Regions from separate parts of the Shewanella sp. NKUCC06_TVS genome, predicted to be linked through region 1. Evidence: predicted binding sites of a transcription regulator. Region 1 holds the regulator's gene; each other region holds the start of a gene.
The links. Region 1 encodes sigma-54, which starts transcription at its own class of promoters, with help from an activator protein. Its sites were predicted from a motif close to GTTGGCACGNNNNTNGNNT; they were not measured.
Positions count from the first base shown of each region.

Region 2: fliD (flagellar filament capping protein FliD) is a predicted target of sigma-54. The motif match lies at 2,592-2,610, and genes of this name have one in related genera.
Region 3: KO531_RS08900 (flagellar assembly protein FlgT) is a predicted target of sigma-54. The motif match lies at 4,229-4,247, and genes of this name have one in related genera.

Region 1 covers NZ_JAHKQX010000004.1:76,209-81,813, reverse strand. The annotation lists gene KO531_RS05795 (HPr family phosphocarrier protein) at 29-304, opposite strand; gene rapZ (RNase adapter RapZ) at 291-1,145, opposite strand; gene ptsN (PTS IIA-like nitrogen regulatory protein PtsN) at 1,142-1,585, opposite strand; gene hpf (ribosome hibernation promoting factor) at 1,588-1,875, opposite strand; gene KO531_RS05775 (RNA polymerase factor sigma-54) at 1,904-3,382, opposite strand; gene lptB (LPS export ABC transporter ATP-binding protein) at 3,490-4,221, opposite strand; gene lptA (lipopolysaccharide transport periplasmic protein LptA) at 4,218-4,772, opposite strand; gene lptC (LPS export ABC transporter periplasmic protein LptC) at 4,759-5,319, opposite strand; gene kdsC (3-deoxy-manno-octulosonate-8-phosphatase KdsC) at 5,316-5,605, opposite strand, start outside.
Region 2 covers NZ_JAHKQX010000018.1:61,534-67,138, reverse strand. The annotation lists gene KO531_RS18455 (flagellin) at 1-270, shown strand, start outside; gene KO531_RS18450 (flagellin) at 486-1,289, shown strand; gene KO531_RS18445 (flagellin) at 1,509-2,327, shown strand; gene fliD (flagellar filament capping protein FliD) at 2,631-3,977, shown strand; gene fliS (flagellar export chaperone FliS) at 3,991-4,371, shown strand; gene KO531_RS18430 (hypothetical protein) at 4,340-4,666, shown strand; gene KO531_RS18425 (flagellar hook-length control protein FliK) at 4,656-5,605, shown strand, end outside.
Region 3 covers NZ_JAHKQX010000006.1:156,113-161,717, reverse strand. The annotation lists gene KO531_RS08930 (hypothetical protein) at 1-82, opposite strand, end outside; gene KO531_RS08925 (hypothetical protein) at 79-330, opposite strand; gene KO531_RS08920 (helix-turn-helix domain-containing protein) at 314-502, opposite strand; gene KO531_RS08915 (hypothetical protein) at 635-1,765, opposite strand; gene KO531_RS08910 (hypothetical protein) at 1,784-2,638, opposite strand; tRNA gene KO531_RS08905 (tRNA-Arg) at 2,851-2,926, opposite strand; gene KO531_RS08900 (flagellar assembly protein FlgT) at 2,982-4,148, opposite strand; gene KO531_RS08895 (FlgO family outer membrane protein) at 4,429-5,061, shown strand; gene KO531_RS08890 (LPP20 family lipoprotein) at 5,058-5,510, shown strand.

The DNA of each region.
Region 1 (5,605 bases):
ACTATGAAGTGCTTAGTGTGAAGTGAAACTAACAGGCTTCGTCAAACTTAGCGTCGATTAAGGCACAAATGGCATCGAGAGCCGGCTCTGCATCTGGGCCTTCGGCGATAAGCTTGATGGTCTTACCCATGCCAGTTTCAAGCATTAGTAATCCAAGTACACTGGCGGCCGATGCTTGTTTATCGCCTTGGATTAAGGTGATGGTCGCATCAAACTCGGAAGCCAGTACCACCAACTTAGTGGCGGCACGGGCATGTAAACCGAGCTTATTACAGATGGTTATCTGACGTTCAAGCTTTGGCATTATTGAGCTCTCGATGACGGGCATAAACTTTATGTTTACCGTTACTAAAGCGTTTTGCCAATTGCTCTGCGACGTAAACCGATCTGTGCTGTCCACCTGTGCAGCCAATGGCCACAGTTAAATAACTGCGATTGTTACGCTCGAGGTGTGGCAGCCAAGTCTCCAGTAAATTTTCGATTTGCCAGATGAACTTATTGACCAGTGGTTGGCGATTTAAGAACTCAGCTACGGGTTCATCTAAGCCAGTCAATGGCCGCAGCGCCAGCTCCCAGTGGGGATTGGGCAGGAAGCGCACATCGAACATAAAGTCGGCTTCGGTGGGCATTCCGTGCTTAAAGCCAAAGGACTCGAAGTTGATCACGAGTTCTTTATCGACACTACCAAGGAGAATTTGTCTGACTTGGTCGCTTAAATCATAGATATTCAGATTCGACGTATCTATGTAGTGATCGACCAGTTTTGACATAGGCTCGAGCAGTTTTCCCTCCAGCTTTATCGCTTCTTGCAAAGAGACTCGGCTCTTCGACAAAGGATGCAAACGGCGGGTTTCGCTGTAACGCTTAAGCAGAATTTTATCGCTGGAGTTAAGGAAGAAGCTCGTTAACTCAGTATCTGGAGGTAGGCTAGCGAGTTGTTTTACTAAGACCTTATCCTGCTCAGGCATGTTACGCACGTCGACACTGATGGCGACGAGATCGTTACTGCCTTTGAGTTGCTCAAGCAAACTGCCAATCAATGGCAAGGGAAGGTTATCGACACAATAATAGCCGAGATCTTCGAGTACCCTAAGGGCGACAGATTTGCCTGAGCCTGAGCGGCCCGACACTATGACCAGTTTCATCCAGTGATTACCTGATAGAGTTCCGTTTCATCATGCGTCTTGCGTAATTGCTTTAATATTTGCTTGTCGCTCAGCTTTTCGGCCATGCAAGACAAGGTACTTAAGTGCTGCTGACATTGGTCTGCAGGCACCAGTAGTGCAAATAAAATATCAACAGGTTGCTTATCGATAGCATCAAATGCTATCGGCTCTTCACACTTAATTAGTATGGCAATGGGCTGATCTATATCGGCTAGTCGACCATGTGGAATGGCGATGCCGTTACCTATACCTGTGCTCCCCATCTTTTCGCGCGCCACTAGGCTTTCGAATATCTCTTGAGATGAGAGGGTCGGGTACTGGGCAGCGACTAAGTCGCTGATGAGTTCCAGTACCTTTTTCTTGCTGCCCGGAGTGGCGCAGGTAGTGCACTCCGGCCGCAGTATGGTACAAAGTTCCATTATTAGTGTTTTGTTAACTTCTCTTTGTGTTTAATAACCTGACGGTCAAGCTTGTCAATCAGGGCGTCTATAGCGGCATACATGTCAGCATGCTCTGAAGTCGCAAAAACTTCACCACCTATGAGGTTTATTCTCGCTTCGGCAATCTGCTGCATTTTCTCAACATTGAGCACAACGTGCACATTATTGATCTGTTCGAAATGGCGTTCAAGTTTTGAAAACTTTTCTTCTACATATGCACGTAACGATTCGGTAATTTCGATATGGTGCCCACTTAGGTTTATTTGCATAGAAACGTCCTCCGATATCCACTGTAGGTTATAAACTTTTACGCTGATTAGAAGGTGGAATAAGCATAGCCTCTCGGTACTTCGCAATGGTTCTGCGGGCTACGTTGATCCCTTGTTCTGCCAGAAGTTGAGCCATCTTACTATCGCTTAATGGTTTTTTCTGGTTTTCCGCTGCCACCAGTTTCTTTATAAAGGCTCTGATTGCTGTGGATGAGCACTCACCACCATCGTCAGTACCGACGTGGCTAGAGAAGAAGTATTTTAGTTCAAAAAGTCCCTTAGGGGTATGCATGTATTTTTGAGTTGTGACCCGTGAGATGGTGGACTCATGCATTTCTACCGCTTCGGCAATATCGTTAAGCACCATAGGCTTCATGGCTTCTTCACCGTACTCAAAGAAACCCTGCTGATATTGCACTATGCAATTAGCAACTTTAAGCAAAGTATCGTTACGGCTTTCTAAGCTCTTAATAAACCATTTAGCCTCTTGCAGATGGCCGCGAATAAATTGGCTATCGGCTTGGTTTTTGGTACTGCGTGCCATAGAAGCATAATGTTGATTTACATTGATTTTTGGCATGCAGTCAGGATTAAGCTCAACAACCCAGCGGCCATTTTTCTTCGACACAGACACATCTGGGATAACGTATTCGTCATTATTGGGCGTGATCAACAAACCTGGGCGAGGATTGAGGGTTTGGATAAGTGCTATACCATCCCTTAATTCATCTTCTTTTAATTTAGTTTTACGCATCAATAACCTAAAATCACGGGCGGCGATCAGATCTAAATGATCTTTGATCAGCATACGGGCGTTTTCTAGGTTGGGAGTATCAGCGGCGAAATGCGACAGTTGGATCAACAGGCATTCACTTAAATCGCGGGCGGCAACGCCTATGGGATCAAAATGCTGAATGCGCTTGAGTACGGCTTCGACTTCGTCAAGCTCAACTTCAGGATTGCCCATGGCTTCGAGAATTTCTTCAGTGCTTTGGGTGAGATAGCCCTGATCGTCGATGGCATCAATAATGGCGGTGGCAATGGCTAAATCGGTTTCAGAAAACGGCGTGAGGTTTTTTTGCCATTCTAAGTGTTCGTACAAACCTTCACTGGTCTCGCCTTGGAAGGGCATATCGTCTTCACGACTGCCGCCGGGGCCTGAGTTTGGGGAGGCGGTAAACACTTCATCCCATGTGGTGTCCATGGGGAGCTCATCGGGCATGGATTCTTTGGTTAGCGACTCTGCCGTGTCTATGGTGGAGCTGTCTTTTTCTGGTGGCAGAGTGCTAGATTCACTGAAGTCCGTATCGGATAGCGTTTGGTTTACAGGGGTTTTAGTGGCGTCGAATTGATCCTCTTCCAGCTCGAGAAGGGGATTAGAATCTAATGCTTGCTGGATCTCTTGCTGCAGTTCTAATGACGACAGTTGCAACAGACGTATGGCCTGTTGTAATTGTGGCGTCATGGTTAACTGTTGACCCAGTTTGAGCTGGAGTGACGCTTTCATGTTACCGCTGATCCCTACGTTATTATTGTTGGAGGAGGTCGCTTATTATCATTTTGAGTGAAGCCCAATGGCGGTATAAATTGTCTCCATAGGCTTCGCTCGAGTAACTATAGCCTGAATTGTTCACCTAAGTACACAGCCCTAACTTGCTGATTGTCTAAGATCTCTGCTGGAGTTCCTTCGGCAATCAGGTTTCCGTGACTCACAATATAAGCATGTTCACATACATCTAATGTCTCGCGGACATTATGGTCTGTGATCAGTACGCCAAGGCCGCGACTTTTGAGTTGTTCGATAATCTTCTTGATGTCGATAACCGAAATAGGATCGACGCCGGCAAACGGTTCATCGAGCAAAATGAACTTAGGATTAGCGGCTAAAGCCCGCGCAATTTCGACGCGACGACGTTCGCCACCCGACAATGACATGCCTTGGCTGTCACGGATGTGGGTGATATGAAACTCTTCGAGCAGATGTTCTAGTTCTTCTTCTCGTTCTTCGTTTTTAAGTTCTTTACGAGTTTGCAGTACGGCCATGATGTTGTCATGAACAGTTAGCTTACGAAAGATACTGGCTTCCTGCGGTAAGTAACCTATGCCTTTGCGGGCACGCAGATGCATAGGATCTGCGGTTAAATCATCATCGTCGATAAAGATATGTCCCTTATCGCTCTTCACTAGCCCGACAACCATGTAAAAAGTCGTGGTTTTACCTGCACCGTTTGGACCGAGTAGGCCAACGACTTGACCGGTTTTTACCGTCAGACTGACGTCTTTAACCACTTGGCGACTCTTGTAACTTTTCGCCAGATTTTGTGCTCTTAAGGTGATTTGGGTCATTTAGAGTCCTGCTTTTTTACAGGTTTATCCGCCGGAGCGTCTGATTTAGCATCATCTTGATAGTTTTCAGGCTGAATAATAGTGATCACGCGATCGTCACCACTGCCAGTACTCTCGGCCATCAATTTCTGTTGAATCATGTTATAGCGGATTAAATTGCCTGTAACTTGGCTACCTGCTTGATCTAATGACGCCATACCTTTCAGTGTTAAGGTGCGGCTTGCCATATCGTAACGAATTTCTTTCGCGCTTGCCGATGCTGGGCGACCATCGTCTAATATTTGGCTATACGTAGCAGGGTTGCCTGTGGCGACCAAAGTTTTGCTATTTTCACCTTCAGCGGAAAATGCACGCAGTTCATTTGCTTGGATTTTTATTGAGCCTTGGGTAACTTCAACTGGACCAAAGAAGATGATCTGGTTGTTTTTGATATCCGCAGTTTGGCTCACAGCTTTAATTTTGACTTCTTGCTTTAAGTCGCCCACTTTCGCGAAAGCACTCATGCTCATAATTAGCATTAGGCTGGCAAGTAATACGTTATTTTGCTTCATATGTTCCTACTACCTGACTGGTCAATTGCACTTCTTGCGCGTTGAGGTCGGCATAAAGGCCTTGGCCTTGAATATTAAAATCTTTCCCTGTGACGTAAATGGTACGGTCAGAGGTCATTATCATAGTGTTGAGATCGAGTTCCAGATAACTGGTGGACAAGGTCTGAATCGGTTCTTCTGGGCTAATGGCATCGATAATAACATTATTTTCTAATACAACCTTGCCAGTTTCCTTGTTTAGCTTGCCCTGATCTGCCCTGAGCTGCCATTGTGCTTTACCTTGGTCTGGATAAACAAGATAAACAGGTTGAGTAAAGAAAGTTTGATTCGTTGAATCATAATGTTCCATGTGTTTCGCCGTCACACGGCTATTCACTAGTCCTTGCTCATTGAACTCAACACTGCGCAGATCTTCAACGATGAAATCTGGGGTATTTTGATCTTTTACTCTGTTATCGGAATCACCGCTGTGTTTGTTCTGGACCTGCCAGTAAAGCGCTAGTGCGGTTCCAAAAAAAGCGATAATCGCGAGTGTCACACGACTCATATACTCATTCCATGGGCCGAAGTGAATTTATTTTGACTTAGGAGTAACAGATCTGTGAGTTCACGCAGTGCACCGTGGCCACCATTGAGCGTAGTCACAAAATGGGCGTGTTGGCGTACATAGGGGTGGCCGTCAGCAACACTGACCGCTAAACCGACGACATTCATCACGGGGAGATCGACAATATCATCACCGATATAAGCCACTTCTTCTGGGGTGACACCATAAAGTGCGAGCAATGCTTCATAGGGCTCGAACTTATTGTCTACGCCTTGGTAAATATGGG
Region 2 (5,605 bases), on a different contig from region 1:
GCTGCGATTGCCCTTGTGGATACCTTCTTAGCCGCTGTGGGTACTGAGCGTTCTACCTTAGGTGCCAACATTAACCGTCTTGGCCATACTGCCGCTAACTTAGCGAGCGTTACCGAAAACACTAAAGCCGCTGCAGGCCGTATTATGGATGCCGACTTTGCGGTTGAATCTGCCAATATGACCCGCAATCAATTATTAGTTCAAGCAGGTACAACGGTACTGTCTTCAGCTAACCAAAATACGGGTTTAGTGATGGGCTTACTGCGCTAATTTTATTCAATTAGTCAGTGTTAGTTTTAATGCCAGTAAGCTTAGCTTGCTGGCATTTTTTATGGTGTTTGCGCATGCCATTTCAGTCTAGTTTTTATAGTGTCATACACTCTATTTTTAAATAGGTTTTAGTTAAGCGCTTGTGTGGTCGCTTTAGTTAGTTATCCCTGAACTCAGGTCTAACCCCGCTACTCGTTATTTAATGGAGAACTTATATGTTAGGTGTTCACACTAATTACGCTTCAATTGTTGCTCAAGGTGCTGTTAACAAAAGCAATAATCTATTGACTAATGCAATGGAGCGTTTATCGACAGGTTTACGTATCAATAGCGCATCTGATGATGCTGCTGGTTTGCAAATTGCTAACCGCATGAGCGCTAACGTTAAAGGTATGGAAACCGCTTCACGTAATATTTCTGATGCGACCTCTATGCTACAAACTGCTGATGGTGCGTTAGAAGAATTAACGACCATTGCTAATCGCCAGAAAGAACTCGCCACTCAAGCGGCAAACGGTGTTAACTCTGCTGATGATTTAACGGCTCTGAATGATGAGTTTACTCAATTAAACACCGAAATTACCCGTATTCTCGATAATACAACTTATGCCGGTAATAACTTATTCACCAAGTTGGAGGCTGGTGTTACCTTCCAAATTGGTGCTGGAACGGGTGAAAAATTGGTTGTTACAACAACAGCCATAGATGATGCAGCGCTGGCTGCTGGTGATTTAACTACTGGCGCGAATGCGGCAATTGCCCTTGTTGATACTTTTATCGCAGCAGTCGGTACAGAACGTTCTACCCTAGGTGCCAACATTAACCGTCTTGGACATACTGCAGCTAACCTTGCCAGTGTGACTGAAAATACCAAAGCCGCCGCTGGACGTATTATGGATGCCGATTTCGCGGTTGAGTCTGCCAATATGACACGCAATCAATTATTAGTTCAAGCGGGTACAACGGTACTGTCTTCTGCTAACCAAAATACAGGTTTAGTGATGGGGCTACTGCGTTAATTACGCCGAGTTGAGTTAGTTTTAAGTGCCAGTAAGCTTAGCTTGCTGGCATTTTTTATGGCGTTTTGTGGATGCCATTTAAGTCTGTTTTTATAGAGGTGATCCCATCTATTTTTTAATAAGTTTTAGTTTTGCGCTGTTGCTGTCGCCTTACTTAGTTATGGAGCTATACCGGGATTCAGGCATAGCTAAGATAACTGTTTTTCTAGGAGAGCTGATATGTTAGGTGTTCACACTAATTACGCGTCAATTGTTGCACAAGGTGCTGTTAATAAAAGCAATAATCTATTAACTAATGCTATGGAGCGTTTGTCGACGGGTTTACGTATCAATAGCGCATCTGATGATGCTGCGGGTTTGCAAATTGCTAACCGCATGAGCGCTAACGTAAAGGGCATGGAAACGGCTTCACGCAATATTTCTGATGCGACCTCTATGCTGCAAACCGCTGATGGTGCGTTAGAAGAATTAACGACTATTGCTAACCGCCAGAAAGAATTGGCGACTCAAGCATCAAACGGCGTTAACTCTACAGCAGATTTAAAAGCGTTGGATGATGAGTTTAAGCAATTAAATGCAGAAATTACCCGTATTGTAGAAAATACAACCTATGCGGGTAATAACTTATTTAAAGATGCTACTGATGGTGTACTCGTCAAAGGTGTGACCTTTCAGATTGGCTCGGATGGAGCAGAGCAAATGTCAGTTACCTTAGGTGCTATTGATAAGACTGTTACTGGTGATTTGTTGACTTCTGCAGCCGCCAATACGGCTATCGGGGCTGTTGATACCTTCTTGGCTAAAGTGGGGACAGAACGTTCAACCTTAGGTGCCAACATTAACCGTCTTGGCCATACTGCGGCTAACCTTGCCAGCGTAACTGAAAATACTAAAGCCGCTGCCGGCCGTATTATGGATGCCGATTTCGCGGTTGAATCTGCCAATATGACACGTAATCAATTATTAGTTCAGGCGGGTACAACGGTACTGTCTTCAGCTAACCAGAATACGGGTTTAGTCATGGGTCTATTGCGTTAATGTTATTGGGCAAGTGATGTCATTGGTCACGGCTAAAATGCCAGTTAGTTGCGCTGACTGGCATTTTTATTTTAGCCACGGTTTATGTATTGGTCGATAGTCGCTAAACCCGAGATTGAAACCTATAAGGTTCATGTTTTAGGGGGGTAATTTTCGATAACACAAAGTGGAAGATGGTTTTCCTGTTTAAGTGTTCATGCGGAAGTATTTAGCTGTGTTGGGGCCAGTTAATTATTTAAATTCATTTAAAAACAGTAGCTTGTTTTTGGCATGCGTTTTGCTCTAGAACGAGTGGAGGTAGTCATGATTTCAGGTATGAATGCAGCACAATTTGCTCAGCAACTGATTGGCGCAGACCGCGCAGGTAAAGATACGCTTTACAAAGGTAAGCTAACTGCCAGCAAAACACAGTTAGATGCTTATACGTTGCTCGAAAATAATATGAAGAAGATGGCCACTAAGCTGAGTGAAATGGGTGGCGATGCAGCTAAAGGCAAAATTGCTACGGTTACGGGCGAGAATGCGACCGCGACAGTTAAATCTGATGCGCCTAAGGGCAACTATGATTTGAGTGTGCATAAACTTGCGCAAGCGCATCAACTGACTAAAGCCTATTCCTCTGAAAGTGAATTGTTGCCAACGTCGGGTATTATCAGTATTCAAGTCGGTAGTGATCCGACTAAGCGTATGGAAATTGATTTGGCAACGGTTAATGGCGGTGCGGCTATTTCTGTGTCTCAGTTACGCGATGTGATCAATAAACAAGTGGGTAATCCTGGTGTACAAGCGTCATTAGTGCGCACAGGTAACCAAATCGAATTTATGCTGTCTTCAAAGGAATCGGGTGTCGCGAATCAAGTGAAGGTAGAGTTTAACGGTGCCGATTGGGGCATGACAGAACGTCGTGCAGCACAAGATGCGGAACTCACATTAAACGGTATCAGTATTACCAGCAGTAGTAACTATCTAGAAAATGTTGTTGATGGTGTCAGCCTCGAATTAGTCAAGGTGCATGCGGCTGGTGAAAGCAGCATGATTAAAGTCACAGACGATTTTGAAGCGAATAAGAAAGCGGTTAAGGATTTTGTCGATTCATTTAATTCTTTAATGACGCAAATTAATCAATTAACTCGTTCTATGGGCGTTAAAACCTCTGACTCTGGCTCTTCCGATAAAGATAAGGAAGACAAAACCACTGCAGTGAGTGAAGCGCAAATTGGTGTGTTGAAGGGGGATACCTCTATTCGCCTTCTCCAGTCTAAATTACGTGATTCTGTATTTGCAACGGCTGCTAATGGCATGCGTTTGTCTGATATCGGGATTGAGATTGGACGAGACGGAAAACTGAAAATTGATGATGCTAAGCTGACCGATAGCTTTAAAAGTGATCCAGAAAAAGTACAAGCCATGTTTACTGGTCCTGACAGTTATATCAAAAGCATAGAAAAGACCCTAAAACCTTTTACACAGTTCAATGGCTATATCGATCAAAAGCAGGAAGCGCTAAATAAGCAGATTAAAAGTGTGAATGACAGTATGGCGCGCCATGATTATCAAATGAATCAAAAGTATCAGATTTATTTAACCCAGTTTACGGCAATGGAATCCACCATTAATCAGTTTAATTCCGCAAGTCAGTTGTTTTCATAGGAAGCAGTAAAAAATGTTAAATGAGTACGATCCATTTAATGCCTACAAGCAAACCGCTTTAGATGCACAAGTAGCGGCAGCAACAACCCATGACATGGTGCGTATGTTACTTGATGGTTTATTGGAAGAACTAGAGCGGACCGCTGGCCATATGGAATACCAAAGGTTTGAGGCGAAAGGAATGAGTATCCATAAGTGCCTTAATATCGTGCATGGCTTGGACTCTATGCTTGACCTTGAAAATGGTGGTGAGGTTGCCGTGAGCTTACATCGTCTCTATGACTTTTGTAGCCGTCAGCTTGTCAGCGCCAGTGTCGAAAACAGTGCTGAAGCGCTAGTTCCAGTGACTCAGGTGATTACGAATGTCAGAGAAGGATGGACAAATCTCAATTAAGCAGTGGGCGCGTTTTGCGAATGCTTTACGCCAATATGCAGATGCTCAGGATTGGGAAAGCGTCCGAAAAGTGAACATCGCTTTGATCAAAGCCCTGCAACAGGCAGGTGAGACTCATGATATTGAGCAGAAATTGGCACGTGCAGAATTAAAGCGGGTTCATTCCCAAGTGCTACAAGAGTTGATCTTGGCTCGTGATGAATTAGCCGCTGAAATGGGCCGCTTTAAGGCGCAACAACCAGGTTTAGCCGCCTATCAATTAACACAAGTAAGTGGAGTTTTGGATGATATCTGATCTTCTTTCAACTCGTCCTGTTGGCACAAATACCAGCTTGATGACTAAAGTGGCAAGTGCAGTTGATCAAGATAAATCAGAGTCATTTACCTTGTTGGGGTTGCCAGTCGGATTGTCTGCAGCGCCTCTCCCGTTAGAGGGGACTCAGTGGACTCAGAATGGCGAACATACTTTAGAAAGAGATGCTGATACTTTTTCAAATCAATATGTTAATAGTAGTTTCATTGATTCGGCTCCTTTTGCGTCTATAGTTCCTGCTGCACAGGGATTGTCTCCGTCACTGTTAAATACTGAGATTAACTCAGTGCCTATTATTCAAGATGGCTTAGCCGCCACGCCTCAGGCTAGTCTCGTTTCACCGACTGCGGTAGCGCCGTTTGTTCCTGTGATTTTTCCCGCAGAAACTGTTAAAGCGGATCCGATAGGTCGAACTCCTGCGTCTTTAATTGGGCTTTCAACCACAGATCAAAGAGGAACGCTATTTAGTTCAGGGATGACCTCATCTATGGCTCTTGCAGGAAGTCGTACTCAGCCTGCGGGTATGAGTGGCGAATCCTTGAAAATGAGCGGCGTATTTACGCAGGATTCAACGCTGGCAACTTTCTCTGGGGATTGTGAGCATTTGAAATCTGACTCGTCAGTGTTTCAGCGTGTGTTGGCAGAACTTAGGGGGCATGAAGTTAAAGATATTAATGCGATAGGATCTCAGCAGGTTGCGGGTACGCAGGCTGCAAGTGCTACTCAATGGGGCCCTGTATCCCTCACTCCCATGGCTTCTTTAGCGCAGCACTCTCAGGAGATCCTTACTCCCTTAAGAGAGCATCTTCGTTTCCAAGTCGATCAACATATTAAGAAGGCTGAATTAAGGTTAGATCCGCCAGAACTGGGCAAGATTGAGCTCAATATTCGTTTAGAGGGCGATCGTTTACAGGTGCAAAT
Region 3 (5,605 bases), on a different contig from region 1:
TATTGCCCTGTAAGAGCCATTGGCCAAACTCCTGTTGTTCATCGGTGAGCTTGGGCATGGGTAAGGTAGGGGAGAACATCATTGTTTAACCTCCCCGTTATGTAATGGAACAGTTTGCTTTTGGTCAGTGGCTTTTAAGGTGTACCCGTTAACAGAGTCAGAGCTTGTTAACGGGTACACCTTTTCGATTTCGGTCTCTGTACCCGTTAACGGGTACTTGGACTCGTTATATAACCTAATGGTCTCTAGGGATTGTTGAAGTGTGTGGTCGATCATCGCTAATTGAATGATGACGCAAAACAAGAAACCGAATTTAAAGAGTGTGATCATAAACCCTCCCGTTAATGAAGGATTCAACATCACTTTGGCGGTACTTAACGCTGCGGCCAACTTTAACGAAGCGTAAAGGATAGCGGCCAGTGCAACGCCAAACGGATAGGGTACCGATGGTGACGCCGAGAAATTCGGCGACCTCGGTCGGGCTGAGTAATAGATCGTTCATGGTAACTCCTGATTAAAGTAGATTTGTCAGGAGTTAGGTTAATCGTGCGGGGTTAGGGTGTATTCACGTCACAGGGTGTGAAAGTACCGTGACAGGGTATGACAGTACCGTCACACCCTGTCACGGTAATGCTTAAGTCTTATTAAGCCAGTCATATTTGTGACCAGTTGCAATAAGGTTTTGCTTAAGGCGGCTTTTTATTTCATCACTGGCTCTGAAATAAACGGATTTGATATCGTTGTCATAAGCATTTTGAGTGAACCCTCTATCTTTTGCTTTACCGTACCATTCATGACCTAGGTCAAACTCACCAGTTGATAGATAAATCGCTCCAAGCAAGGTGCATGGCCTGAAATTTAAAGGTGTCACTTTATGCGCTTCATGCCCAAGTTCTATTCCTCTGGTGAAGTCTTCTTGATCTCTACAGACTCCGCCAAAGGTCGTCAATAGAGCTGACTTCAGCTTTTTATCTTTCCCTGAATGGGCAAATGGATATTGTTCATTTAGTGTCTTTCGGATTTTCTTTAGTTCGCCACCTTTTCTATAGGCTGCACTTGCATTGACCAGCTCCCAAGGCATGTTTTTCTGTTTCCAGTTTTGATAATGCTGGTGAGCTAATTGAATATGATTTTTTTGCTCAATAAGTTCATTGGAGAAGCCTACGTCAGAAAGCCATGCCATTTCTTCTTGAGTGATTGGCTTTTTGCGAAGTTGGCTAAGAAGTTTGTCGACTCGTGAGCTTTTCTTAACGCAGTGAATTCCGAAATCATTAAAATCAATGTGACTTGCTTGATAGGCTTGTTCCGCTGCTAGCTGCTTTTTCAGGAGTTCATCTACTTGAGCCTTTTTCTCGGCTAACTCTTTAGCTTGTTTTTCTTGGACTGCTTGTTGTCTTCTAATTTCAATATTGTCGAGAACATTTTGATACTGCCTCAATAGTAGTTTTGTAACCGCTTGATTTGACCTTGTTGGTAGCTCAGTTCCTCTAGTAAAGATTGAGGTCAAAATTTCAATTTTCAGCTTAATGAAATTATTGAAAATAGAATCAATTTTATCTGATGGCCTAGTTTTTGAACGCGCTTCTATATACAACTTATGAGCGCCATCACCCAATGCAATTGAGAGCATCTCCATATCGGATTCACAAATGTTGCTTTCATCCTCAGTAAACAATTCAATCAACAGATCAGCGAATGCGCTAAAAATTGGATACTGTCCTGTAGAGAATAGTTCAGTAACTAGAGCGGTTTTATGATTAAGCATTGAGACAGTCCGTTTAAATTATCTATTGGTTTGTTGCGAACTCAGCCAACTATTAATTGTTCTAGTTGCTTGATATGGTGAAGAAAATGAGTAACCAACGCTTTTCGCGAAATCAAGGACTTGTTCTGTAATCATCTGTGCTGCTTGGTGAGGATTATCATAATTTCGTTGATTATAAAGTTGGATGGCGTAGGCCACGACTTTATCTCTAGTGCCATGACGCTTATTTCTTCCTGAACTTCCAGATTTAGAAGCTTTGTCGAATAATTCTTTATGCTTAGTTATGTCAGTTTGAAGTGTCAGATAGCTTTCGTTTTCAATGACCAATACGTGCTGTGCAAAAAGGCGACTTAGTAGATTGGCTGCTTTGGTCATTCCAGCCATGTGGCACGCCATCATCGCTTGCATAAACTCAGCTATGGCCTCTGGTTGGCTGTTGAGTAAGTTTAGTAATACAGCTTCATCTTCATCATTAGTGTCTGATGAAAGCGGAAAATTGGCATTTGCGAACCTTCGTACATTGTTCATATCGATCTGAGAGTCATTGCCCGATGATGAAGATAGCATTTCAATAAATATCTCCACCATTTTCTGTTGTTCTTCACTAAGGATTTTCTGACTGTCTGGAATTTTTGCCAGCTCTTTTGCTGCCGAATCTTCAGTTGTGCCTTTGGGGAGTTTGCTGGATAGTTCAGAGGGTGAAGTTATGGCACGAAATACCTCATCCATATCTTCGAACATTTTGTCTTTATCTGGAGAGTCTGGGAGGGCGGTAAGGACTTTTAAAAATTCGGGTTGTTCGGAAATCGAATATTGCTCGATGATCTCTTCGAGTGTTTGAGTGAATTTTTTTTGTGATGAAATTTCCGTCATAAACCTGTTTTCCCTGTTCGTTAACTCATAGGGAAAAGTATTAGAAATAGTGTTAATTGTCCATAACTGAGATGAACAGGGCAAAACGAGGATTTTTGAAAATGTTACGAAAAAAAAATTCTAAAAAACGTCATTCCTATGGTGGCACATAGGCGGCACAGGATTTTTAATTTTTCGTAAATTATTGAATTTTATAAATAAAAAGTGACTTATGGTCTCTCCACAGGGACTCGAACCCCGATCGGCCGCTTAGGAGGCGGCTGCTCTATCCTGTTGAGCTATGAAGAGACGACAGTGATTATACTGGTTTTATCTTTGATTAAAAGGCTTATGATTTAGTTGCTTAAATCTTAAGCGCTATGTCGTTTATCTGTACATTGTAGGCGGCATTTTGGTCTACAAGTACTGCGGTAGCGCTTTCTTCGCTTACTTGCTCAATTTTTACCGTTGCACGACTTTTGGTCGCGACGGCGCGCATTTCATTGAGTCTATCGGGTAAGTTTTGTTGTAATACTACTTGGAATTTATCACCGACACGAATGCCATGTTTACGGCCTAGATTTAATATAATCCTGTCTGCTTGTCGGCTAACGACTTGGCCAAGTAATGGCCTGCAATTAAGTGTGCTGTCTAAATCTCGGGTAGCTTGCAATATTAATTGAGTAATACTTTTTCCATAGGAGGAACGCCAGAATCTATTACTGTTGGGAGCAATGATAGCCTGTTCTTCAAATTCCCATGGGGCCGATGTGCTGTAGCTTTTGCTCCAGACCTCTTCGCCACTGATCCCATGATAGAGGCTGAGTTTGAATTGAAATTGCCTTAGCGGAGCTTCATCCCAAAATCCTAAGAAGGTGGGTTGTACAGGCTCTATCGATATATCAATGATCTGCGGTTGAAGAATATATTGGCTGTCGGTAATTTCACTGAGCCAGCTTGGGAGTCGATAACCGCGAATATCCACTAGGTCTTGTTCAATATCGAGTCGCTCGTTAGCATGGATGTGACTAAAGCCAGTTGAAGAGTAATCTTCTATAGTGTTCCCTAACGCCTCTGAAATGACCTCTTCAAAGCCTGAAAGTTGTCCATATCTAAGCTGAGAACGATCTTTTATTTGTGTTTGAGGTATTAAAATAGCGGCCTTTAATTGGCCATTAGGACACTGTTGTGTTGGATCATCATTTAGATCGAGGCGTAGGGATACATATATTTTATTTCCCTGAATTTGTTCACTTACGAGTTGGATGTTTATGGCTTGGGCGTTGCGATTTATCGCAAAGTTATTTTGTGTGAGGTTACCATTAGAGGTTTGTTGCTCGCTGGATATTTGAATACCTGTGCTTAATGTCGCATAGCTAACAGCTTGATTAATTGCTTCTTCCCTTGCTTGAGCTGTATTACCATTGATAATAGTTGCTTCTCCGCTGGCTTCTATCCATTCGGCTCTGGTGGGCAAAGAAAGTAGTAAAAGGCTCAAAATGATGAGCGAAGCTGAACCTGGTATGTGCATCAATTCAATCCTTATCGCTAAGCTAATGGCGATATTACCAATCGAGCCAGTTTTCTGACTCTTAACCTAATATGGCAATAAAGCAAATTTCGTGCCTGAGTATGAGAACTTTTGATAAAGTTTCCATTGTTACAGTCGATATACTGGGTAATAGAAGAATATTGTCGGACTGAGGTTAATATTGGTCCGAAGATTGCTGGTTTTTGTTACTCATTAAAAATTTGAAGCTTAGAAAGTGAGTCACTTGACTGCCAATGCACCCATAGATGAGGTAAATCCAATGCTAAAGCGTGTGATTATTCCCTTAACATTGATAATGTTAGGTGGATGTGTAGCTAAACCGGTTACGCCGCCCAAACCGAGTTTAGTGGATGGCAATGGGTTGCCGCCAACGGCAGTGATCAACCATTTAGCACAGCGAATAGTGACTGAGCTCGTTAAGCAAAATGATGCTTTGCGTGCTGATCAACCTATCGTAGTTGCAACACCAGTATTAGTGGGCGATTTGAATGGCACTAATGCGTTAGCGCAACAGTTACAGCAAGGATTAATGACGTCGCTCCATAGCTTTCAGTTTAATGTGGTGGATTTAAACTTAGCTGATGGCTTGAGAGTCACATCTGACGGGGATTTTATTTTGACGCGAGATTGGCAAAAATTGTCGAAAGATCTTCCTGTTGAGCATCTTGTCGTTTCGACTATGAGCGTAGTAACCAATGGTATGGCGATCAATACTCGGATTGTGAACATTAGTAACAATCGCGTGGTATCGGCATCTCAAACTTTTGTGACTCAAAAAGAGTTGGCAAACTACATGCAGCCTTCGGAGCAAATTGTGTCACAAAATGGCATCTTATATCGTCAGGCGAGTCCGGGCATGAATGAAGTACGTGTCTTAGGAGATGGAAAATGAAACACTACCTTTTATTACTTATCACGGGGCTAATGCTAACTGGCTGCGCTGCTAAAGATAGATATGTGCAATGGGAAGATGTGCCGCCGCCGAGTTTTCCTAAGTTAACGGCTATAGGATATGCGCCCTTAGCGACTCAACCGGCTAAAGAGCAATCACAAAGAGTGTTGATGGCTATGCAGGCATCAAAAATTGTGGCTTATCGTGAATTAGCGGAACAAGTTTATGGGCAGAAAATAACGGCAAACAGCAGTGTTAGTGATTGGATGTTGACGGACGATAATGTCAAAGCGTCAGTTTCTGGCGTGATCCGCGGCGCACGAGTCGTTAAGAGTTATCCAGCAGGCGAGCATTATGTGACTGAGTTAGAACTTGATTTTTCACAGGTTTGGGCGCTTTATCAACAACAGAACCGTCCACAACGAGTGAAGGAAGTGACGTATTTCTAGCGTTATTGAATGTATGTTCAACAGCATGTATTGAGCCGCGTATTAACGCGGCTTTTCTTTTTGTACAAGACATTAAGATCTAATCAGAGCTTAGA